One region of the Lysinibacillus sp. A4 genome, then DNA from elsewhere that is predicted to be linked to it. Evidence: riboswitches for the same ligand, from Rfam matches in the RefSeq annotation. Region 1 holds a riboswitch; each other region holds the start of a gene.

Region 1 (2,204 bases):
CTTTAATTATGTTAGATTCTGGTGTAGAGCGTTGGGAATCCTTTCAGCACTTAGATGAAGTAGCCCCCGTCTGCCATCTTTCACACCCTGGAGAGAATTGGCAATCTACTTTATTTAAAATTGCAGATCTAACAGGAAAAACCTCCTTGATGCAAGACGTAATCCTACAATATGAAGATAAAGTACAACAAGCAAAAGGAATTCTTAGCAAATCTGTTTATGGGCAAAGTGTAGCATTTCTCCGTATTTCAGCCATTGGCATTACTCTATACGCGGGTCCTGAATGTGGCTATACGGGCCCCATTTTATATCGTGACTTAGGTTTAATGCCACATTCACTAGTATGGAGTATTCCGCACAATCAACGTAAAGCACAACTGACATTTGCTCAATTGTTGCAATTAGATGCTGATCATTTATTTATTACCTTTGATAAACAACATTCCATTTATGAAAATGAGGAACGTGCTATTTTAAAAACTCCTACTTGGAAAAACCTAGCTGCCGTTAAAAGCAACTGTGTCTATGAAGTAGACTTTTTAACATGGATGAATTATGGCATTTTATCACATAGTAAAAAAATTGATGATGTCTTAAATGTACTTGGCTAAAAGGAAGCTTACTTTAGCTTCCTTTTTAAATGATTAGGACAAACATTGCACTGCTAATAACACCGAAAGCCGTTTTGCTACATAAGATAGGATATCAGTTATAGGATAGGAGGAATGACCTTGTATTACAATCCTTATCCGTATTTTGTGCATCCCTATCATTATCCAACATCGCCTATCGCTAATCATTTTGCCATTAGACCCTTTTCGCAACATCTAGCAATGCCGACCAATAATCCTTTTCCACCTGTCGATACACACAAATTAAAAGCTTCAGCATCACGGATAAAGGCAATGATGCAGCAAGCCCAATTACTTACGGATAAAATAGATAGCTCCCAACAATTCGCACATGATTTAATGAATGCTGCTCAACTTTCAAATAAAACAGAGGTTGAAAAATTAATCACATCAACAGGCATTAAGATGAAATTTGAAACAAACTATACACCAGACAGTTTTAGAATACGTCTTATTGATAATGATTGTTGTGGAGTCACCTTAAATTTGAATTGGTGAAAATTCCTAGTGAACTTGTAAACTATAAAAAACTATGCTAAAGTGTTTGTATTGTTATTTCTGAAAATTCTTATATTACTTTTCTTATCAAGAGAGACGGAGGGATTGGCCCGATGAAGTCTCAGCAACCAGCTAACAGTATGGTGCTAATTCCAATTGGCAAAATGATCAGCCTTGAAGATGAGAAGAAGAACTACCGTTGTTGCAGCAGGAGTCCTCTTCTATTAGGGGACTCCTTTTTATTTACAACTATTTTTACAGAAAGCAGGGAAATCGATGTCTAATGAACTTTTACAAGCATTGCAATTATTAAAATCGAAACAGTGGGTTGACTTAACACATACATTCGGCCCTAATTCACCACATTTTTTTATGTTTGAGGACGCTAAATTTGAAACGTTATTTTCTCATAAGGACGGTTTCTTCGCTCAACAATTCACGTTCCCTGGTCAATATGGCACACATATCGACCCACCCATTCATTTTGTGCGAGATACTCGCTACTTAGAAGAATTAGAACTAAAAGAGCTTGTTCTTCCCCTTGTTGTTATTGATAAATCACAAGAGGCTGCGAGCAACCATGATTTTTCATTAAGTGTTGAAGATATTCTTGATTTTGAGGACAAGCATGGAGAAATTGAAGCAGGAACTTTTGTAGCATTACGCACAGATTGGAGTAAGCGCTGGCCAGATAAAGAGGCTTTCAGTAATAAGGATGCAGATGGACATAACCATATCCCTGGCTGGGGTTTAGAAGCTTTACAGTTTTTACTAAAAGAACGCAAGGTAAGCGCAATTGGTCATGAAACTTTCGATACGGACTCTGCTGCTGATTTTCGTAAAAATGGCAAGCTAGATGGCGAATATTTTGTACTTGACCAAGACACCTATCAAATTGAGCTAATGACGAATTTGGACAAGCTACCTGCGAAAGGCGCTATCATCTTCAATATCGTACCTAAGCCAGAAAAAGCATCTGGCTTCCCTGTGCGCTCATTTGCTATTTTGCCATAACTTAAAAGTCGGTATAGCGTATACCGACTTTTATGTTTGTCCATTTCTTTTTTTGAATAG
Region 2 (2,204 bases), on a different contig from region 1:
CGCAACGAATGAGTGTACTTTTACCAGCACCACTATAGCCGATTACACCATGAATTTGTCCCTTTTTTACGTGAAGATTGATGCCATCCACAGCTTTTATGATGCCTTTTTTCGACTTGAATTCTTTTGAGATATTTTGTAATTGAATCATGCGATTGTATGCTCCTTTCTCTACCTTCTAAAAAGCAAGAATCTGCTCGTTTTCCTATAGAGGAATTTCGGCAGATTCTTCGGCTTATAGAAGCTTCCTGAATGTATTACCAACTAGGGATTACTGAACCTTTGAATTCCTCTTCGATGAATTGACGTACTTCATCAGATTGGTAGGCCTCAACGAACTTTTTAATTGTTGGATCATTTTCATTTTCAGCACGCACGACAATATAGTTTACGTATGGAGAATCAGTAGATTCCAATAAAATAGAGTCATCTTTAGGGTTAATGCCAGCTTCTAATGCAAAGTTTGTATTAATAGCTGCTACATCTACTTCACTAAGTTGTTTAGGAATTTGAACGGCCTCTAATTCAATGAATTTTAAATTCTTTTTGTTTTCTTCTACATCACGGATCGAGGCTGTTAAGTCTGCGCCCTCTTTTAACTTAATATAGCCAGCTTCCTGTAAAACAAAGAGGGCACGGGCTCCATTCGTTGGATCATTTGGTAAGCCAAACGTTGCTCCGTCAGGAATGTCATCAAAGGATTTATATTTTTCTGAGTAGATACCCATTGGATTTAAAATCGTTTTGCCCACTGGTACTAACTCTGTATCATGATCTTTATTAAATGTATCCAGGAAAGGCTCGTGTTGATAGCTGTTCGCATCAAGATCACCTTCAGCTAAGGATGTATTAGGTAAAACATAGTCAGAAAATGATTTTAGCTCTACTTCTAGCCCGTTTTCTTTTGCTACTTTAGCAGCTACTTCTGCAATTTGTTCGTGTGGACCAGAAGTGACGCCTACAACGATTTTCTTTTCATCAATTCCTTCAGCTTGGCTTTTACTATCTTCTTTAGAGCCACAGCCTGCTAAAGCTGCTACTAATGTTAAACTTGCTAAACCTACTAAAAATTTATTTTTCTTTTTCATGAAAATACCTCCAAGATTGTTTTTATCGGTTTTTTGAAAATAAAAAAACTCTCTTACAAATTAAGAGAGGCTCATGAAAAGATGTCCTCTCTTATCTATCAAACGAAGATCGTTTGCAGGATTTAGCACCTTCCTTTAAAAAGGAGGTTGCCGAGCTTCATAGGGCCAGTCCCTCAGCTACTCTTGATAAGAGATTTATAATATTTTTTTGTAATTCCGATAGAACTAATATAATTTATAGGGTATAGTAAGTCAATAAATAATTTTTAAATTTTTTATATAATTATAATATTTCGACACAAAAGAGGGATAACAATGTCTGTAAGAGTTAATTATGGTATAGGTTCATTTGGTAAGGTTATTAGTGCTCGTTTTCTAACGGGAACAGATATCATTGAAGGGATTGAAGCGCTTTGCGAAGAGAATAATATAGAGTCAGCAACAATTGTAAGCTGTATTGGCAGCTTTCAAAAAAGTAGCTTTGTTTATTTAGTGCCAGATGCAACAGCTCAAATTCATGTTCGTTTTAGTAATGTGATTGAAAAAGAGGGACCACTAGAATTTATTCAAGGTTCAGGTGTGGTGTGTAAGCGAGATGGTGGATATGAGACACATTTCCATGGTTCTATGAGTGATCAATGTGGTGTAGTATCGGGTGGGCATTTAATAAAAGGGGGAAATCCTGTTATAACTGCTGACATCGTGTTGGCAGAGGTACAAGGTATTCAACATATTCGAAAATGGGATGATGAAACAGGTCATGTTCAATTTTATCCATTAGAAGATGGTTTAGGGCAACCAAGGAAAATTGAAAAATAGTAATAATCCTGTAGCTAGAGATAGCTACAGGATAAGGCACATTATCTATTAAACAATTGTAATTGCTCGATTCTATGGATTGCTTCACGTAAGCGCTCCTCACTAACTAGCAACCCTACGCGCACATAGCCTTCACCATATTGACCGAAGCCATTACCTGCTGCTACAGCGATATCAGCTTTTTCGAGCAATAGATCAGCAAACTGTTCACTTGTATAGCCTAGTGGTACAGGGAGCCATGCGAAGAAGGAGCCTTTTGGAGCCGTAACATGCCAGCCAATTCTTCTAGCTTCTTCA
Region 3 (2,204 bases), on a different contig from region 1:
AATCGAAAAACGTCGGAAACTACCGGCGTTTTTTGTTATATAATGACTTATAAGTGGGGATCTCTAAATGGAGGTGGCGTAATGTTCGAGGGAAAATGCTTGATAGTAGAAGGACGCTCAGATAAGCTACAAATTGAGCCTATTTTGAATGAGAATGTTACAATACTATGTACGAATGGTACAATTGGTGTGCATCAATTAGAAGAACTACTGGATCCCTATGAGGGCTGTGAGCTATTTACTTTTTTTGATGCAGATACTTCTGGCGATAAGCTACGTGCATTAATGGACAGACATTATCCAGAAGCTGAGCATCTGCGCACAATGCCAACATATAAGGAAGTAGAAACGACACCAAGAAAAGTGCTAGCGATGATTTTACTGCGAGCACATTTTTCAATCCATAATGAATATATTTTGTAAGGTTGCGTGAGTAAATGGAAGAATGGTCAACAGAGCAGTGGGAAGCGGCTAAACAGTCAGGAGAGAAAACTGCATTTTATTTATATACACCGATGTGTGGAACATGTGCAGTGGCATCTAAAATGATGTCCATTATTGAACAATTACTGCCACAGCTACAAATTGGTAAAGCAAATATCAACTTTTTGGAACACATTGCTTATGAGCATCAAATTGAAAGTGTTCCATGTCTACTCATCAGTGATGGCGGAAAAGTGACAGAAAAGATTTATGCTTTTCAATCCGTACCATTTTTATATGAATTGTTAAAAAAATCAATTGACTGAACTTTACTAGCGTGGTAAAGTATCAAATATATTACTAAAACATTAAATATATCGAACTCTTATGAAGAGTGGCGGAGGGAAGTGCCCTATGAAGCCCGGCAACCATCACAATGTGAAAAGGTGCCAAATCACCCAAAGATTTTTCTTTGAAAGATGAGAGAACGGTTTAACGTATTATACGTGACCCCTTCTACTTGTCTGTGAGTGAAGGGGTTTTCTATATGAGAAAAGGAGTATTCGCTATGATCCAGCTTCAAAATATTACAAAGAAATACAAAACAGCAAATGGCGAATTAACGGCAGTCAAAGACGTCAACCTTACTATTAATAAAGGTGAAATTTTTGGCATTATTGGCTATAGTGGTGCTGGTAAAAGTACCATGATTCGTTTATTAAACGGTTTAGAGAAACCGACAGCAGGAACAGTAACGGTGAACAATCAAGAATTTTCATCGATAAAAGGGCAAAAGCTTAGAGCGGCTAGACAAAAGGTAAGTATGATTTTCCAGCATTTCAATTTACTTTGGTCTAGAACAGTTGCCGAAAATATTGCATTCCCTTTAGAAATCGCAGGCTTCCCAAAGGCTCAACGTGAAGCACGTGTGAAGGAATTAATTGCCCTTGTAGGCTTAGAAGGGCGCGATAAGGCATATCCATCCCAGCTTTCTGGTGGACAAAAGCAGCGTGTAGGAATTGCACGCGCATTAGCGAATAATCCAGAGGTTTTACTATGTGATGAGGCGACATCGGCACTCGATCCTGAAACAACGGATGCTATTCTTGATTTACTCGTTGATATAAATGAACGCTTAGGCTTAACTATCGTCCTGATTACCCACGAAATGCATGTCATTCGCAAAATTTGTCATCGTGTAGCAGTGATGGAGGCAGGCGAAATTGTGGAACGTGGTGAGGTATTGCAAGTCTTCCAAGCCCCACAGGCGGCTATTACTAAGAAGTTTGTATCTCAAATTACAGACACTAAGGAAACACAGGATACGGTAGCACAAATTAAAACAAACTATCCAACTGGACAACTTGTCAAACTTATTTTTGTTGGTGAAAAAACAGAACAGCCAGTCATCTCACATCTTGTGAAACAATTTGATGTAGAAGTAAGTATTGTTCACGGAAATATTTCACAAACAAAAAATGGTGCATATGGTACATTGATTGTGCAAATTGATGGCTCTCAGAAAAACGTCACTGAAGCCCTTCGTTATTTAAATACAGTGGAAGTACAGACGGAGGTGATTGAAAATGCTAACTAATCTCTTTCCGAATGTAGACTGGGAAAATATGTGGCAAGCTACGTATGAAACTTTATACATGACAGCTATATCAACGGTTGTGACATTTATTCTTGGGTTAGTCATTGGTATTGTTCTATTTTTAACTAGTCCCAATCAGTTATGGGCAAATAAAATCGTTAACTTTTTAACGGGATCACTCGTT
Region 4 (2,204 bases), on a different contig from region 1:
TTAGAATAGTCGTATAAGGAAGGGGAGTTACTTGAAAAAATTCGTGTTGCTAGGTTTAATAAGCCTACTAATGCTAGGAGCCTGTAATGCTACACCACCTACCGATCCACCAACGATTCATGAGCTAACGGTTGTCCCAGATAATGTCCAAAAAAATATCGTTTCTAATGACAGAATACAACTATTGCATGAAAAGGATGCTCCATATTACCTTGTTTATTATTCAAAAGGGAATGTATTGGCAAGTATTACAGCTGAGGGAAATAGGCTTATTATCCAGTTAGAAGAAGGCAGCGATCAAAGGAAAGAGGCTCAACCCTATGTTTTTAAAGTCACCGTCAAGAATCCTGAGCTGGATACCATTGATTTGCGAATTAACGGTCAGAGTACGCCAATTGATCGTATGACCATTATGTGATAAAAGAAACCGAAATCCCTTTAGAAATGAGATTTCGGTTTCTTTACGTGATGTCTAATAAAAGACTTTGTCTACGTTATATTTAGAGCGGAAAGTATTAATCGCATATGTTTCGTAAATTTCACGTTCCATTGGATCTTCTACTTCATAGACTTCAATTTTGAACACTTCATCACGATGGTTTTTCATCGGAGATACATTATCCTCGAAATGTTTTTTAATACGTTGACGAATTTTACGTGCTTTCCCAACAAACAATAGCTCATTCTTGTCATTATAGAATAAGAAAATGCCGCCTTTATCTCGTGTGATTTTATGGAAGTCAATAAAACCAAAGTAAGGTGTGATCGGCACATCACCTGGTTTTAAATCTTGTTCACGTTGACGGATTACTAGATCTGGTTTTGGAAATTCAATTTTAATCAAACTATTCACGTTCCTCTCTCTTACTAAAAGTATATGGTAACATAATTACGGCATGTTTACCATAAATTTTAAATGTAGAAACCCCACAGATAGCAAGCTTAGTGTACATCAAATGACCGAGAAACATGCGCGTGAATCACAAAATATTCTATGAATTATTGATATTCTAACTAGTTCGTGTTACAATTCAAGATAATTAAATAATCTTATCAAGAGAAGCTGAGGGATTTGGCCCGATGACGCTTCAGCAACCTCTAACAATTGTTAGAAAGGTGCTAATTCCAGCAAAGGATTTTTTCCTTTGAGAGATAAGAGTGGACGTGAAAAAAATCCTTCTCATTCTATCTCGTATGGAATGAGGAGGATTTTTTAATTTCGTTGCATCCTACGCAAGCAAGATTTGCTAAAAGAGAGTGATTATAGAGAGGGGAAAGCAAGATGCCAATTAATATTCCGAAAAATTTACCAGCTGGAGAACATTTACGTGAGGAAAAAATCTTCGTCATGGAAGAAGATCGTGCGAAAACACAGCAAATCCGTCCATTAAATATATTAATATTAAATTTAATGCCTGAAAAAGAAAAAACAGAGCTCCAATTATTACGTTTATTGGGGAATACACCATTACAAGTCAATATTACCTTTTTGAATACAGCCACACACGAGTCTAAAAATGTGAGTAAATCCCATTTGCAGCTTTTCTACACAACGTTCAATCAGATTCGACACCGACGCTATGATGGTATGATTATAACTGGTGCGCCAGTAGAAAAAATGGCTTTTGAAGAGGTCAACTATTGGCAGGAAATTTCAGAAATTATGGATTGGTCTAAAAAGAATGTGACATCCGTGCTACATATATGTTGGGGGGCACAGGCTGCATTGTATCATCATTATGGCATTGGGAAGGTTGAGCTTTCTGCTAAATGCTCAGGCGTCTATTCCCATGTGATTACAGATTTAACTGTAGATTTGGTACGTGGCTTTAGTGATTTATTTACTGCGCCCCATTCACGCTATACATCTGTTTCGATTGACGAGGTTCGCAATCATCCAGATCTACGATTATTATCCTATTCAGAGGATGCTGGGGTATTTATTGTACAATCAAAAGATAATAAAAATATTATGATTACGGGGCATCTAGAGTATGATGCGACAACGCTAGCCGATGAATATAGTCGCGATGTGGCGAAGGGCATAGATATCGCCGTTCCTGTAAACTACTTCCCGAATGACGATCCGACACAAGTGCCGATGAATACATGGCGTGCCCATACGCATCTATTATTCTCTAACTGGTTGAACTACTATGTTTACCAAGAAACACCATATGAATGGGATTTTGTAGATGAAATCG

The links. A riboswitch is a leader RNA that binds a small molecule or an ion and turns the genes downstream of it on or off. The one in region 1 is predicted to bind S-adenosylmethionine.
Region 2: it holds a riboswitch for S-adenosylmethionine, as region 1 does, so the genes downstream of both, NY607_RS12095 (MetQ/NlpA family ABC transporter substrate-binding protein) here and NY607_RS16015 (cyclase family protein) in region 1, are expected to answer to the same signal.
Region 3: it holds a riboswitch for S-adenosylmethionine, as region 1 does, so the genes downstream of both, NY607_RS20285 (methionine ABC transporter ATP-binding protein) here and NY607_RS16015 (cyclase family protein) in region 1, are expected to answer to the same signal.
Region 4: it holds a riboswitch for S-adenosylmethionine, as region 1 does, so the genes downstream of both, metA (homoserine O-acetyltransferase MetA) here and NY607_RS16015 (cyclase family protein) in region 1, are expected to answer to the same signal.

The regions. Positions count from the first base shown of each region.
Region 1 is NZ_JANWTB010000007.1:201,014-203,217, forward strand. Features, by position in the region: gene NY607_RS16005 (helix-turn-helix domain-containing protein) at 1-611, shown strand, start outside; gene NY607_RS16010 (YuzC family spore coat inner layer protein) at 726-1,130, shown strand; SAM riboswitch class I at 1,212-1,317, shown strand; gene NY607_RS16015 (cyclase family protein) at 1,407-2,144, shown strand; gene NY607_RS16020 (DedA family protein) at 2,175-2,204, opposite strand, start outside.
Region 2 is NZ_JANWTB010000005.1:211,268-213,471, forward strand. Features, by position in the region: gene NY607_RS12090 (methionine ABC transporter ATP-binding protein) at 1-151, opposite strand, end outside; gene NY607_RS12095 (MetQ/NlpA family ABC transporter substrate-binding protein) at 258-1,088, opposite strand; SAM riboswitch class I at 1,177-1,281, opposite strand; gene NY607_RS12100 (PPC domain-containing DNA-binding protein) at 1,404-1,907, shown strand; gene NY607_RS12105 (pyridoxal phosphate-dependent aminotransferase) at 1,949-2,204, opposite strand, start outside.
Region 3 is NZ_JANWTB010000012.1:69,983-72,186, reverse strand. Features, by position in the region: gene NY607_RS20295 (toprim domain-containing protein) at 82-423, shown strand; gene NY607_RS20290 (thioredoxin family protein) at 438-749, shown strand; SAM riboswitch class I at 806-909, shown strand; gene NY607_RS20285 (methionine ABC transporter ATP-binding protein) at 992-2,020, shown strand; gene NY607_RS20280 (methionine ABC transporter permease) at 2,010-2,204, shown strand, end outside.
Region 4 is NZ_JANWTB010000004.1:65,980-68,183, reverse strand. Features, by position in the region: gene NY607_RS08845 (TrmB family transcriptional regulator) at 1-9, shown strand, start outside; gene NY607_RS08840 (hypothetical protein) at 32-418, shown strand; gene NY607_RS08835 (nucleotide excision repair endonuclease) at 473-844, opposite strand; SAM riboswitch class I at 1,048-1,159, shown strand; gene metA (homoserine O-acetyltransferase MetA) at 1,283-2,204, shown strand, end outside.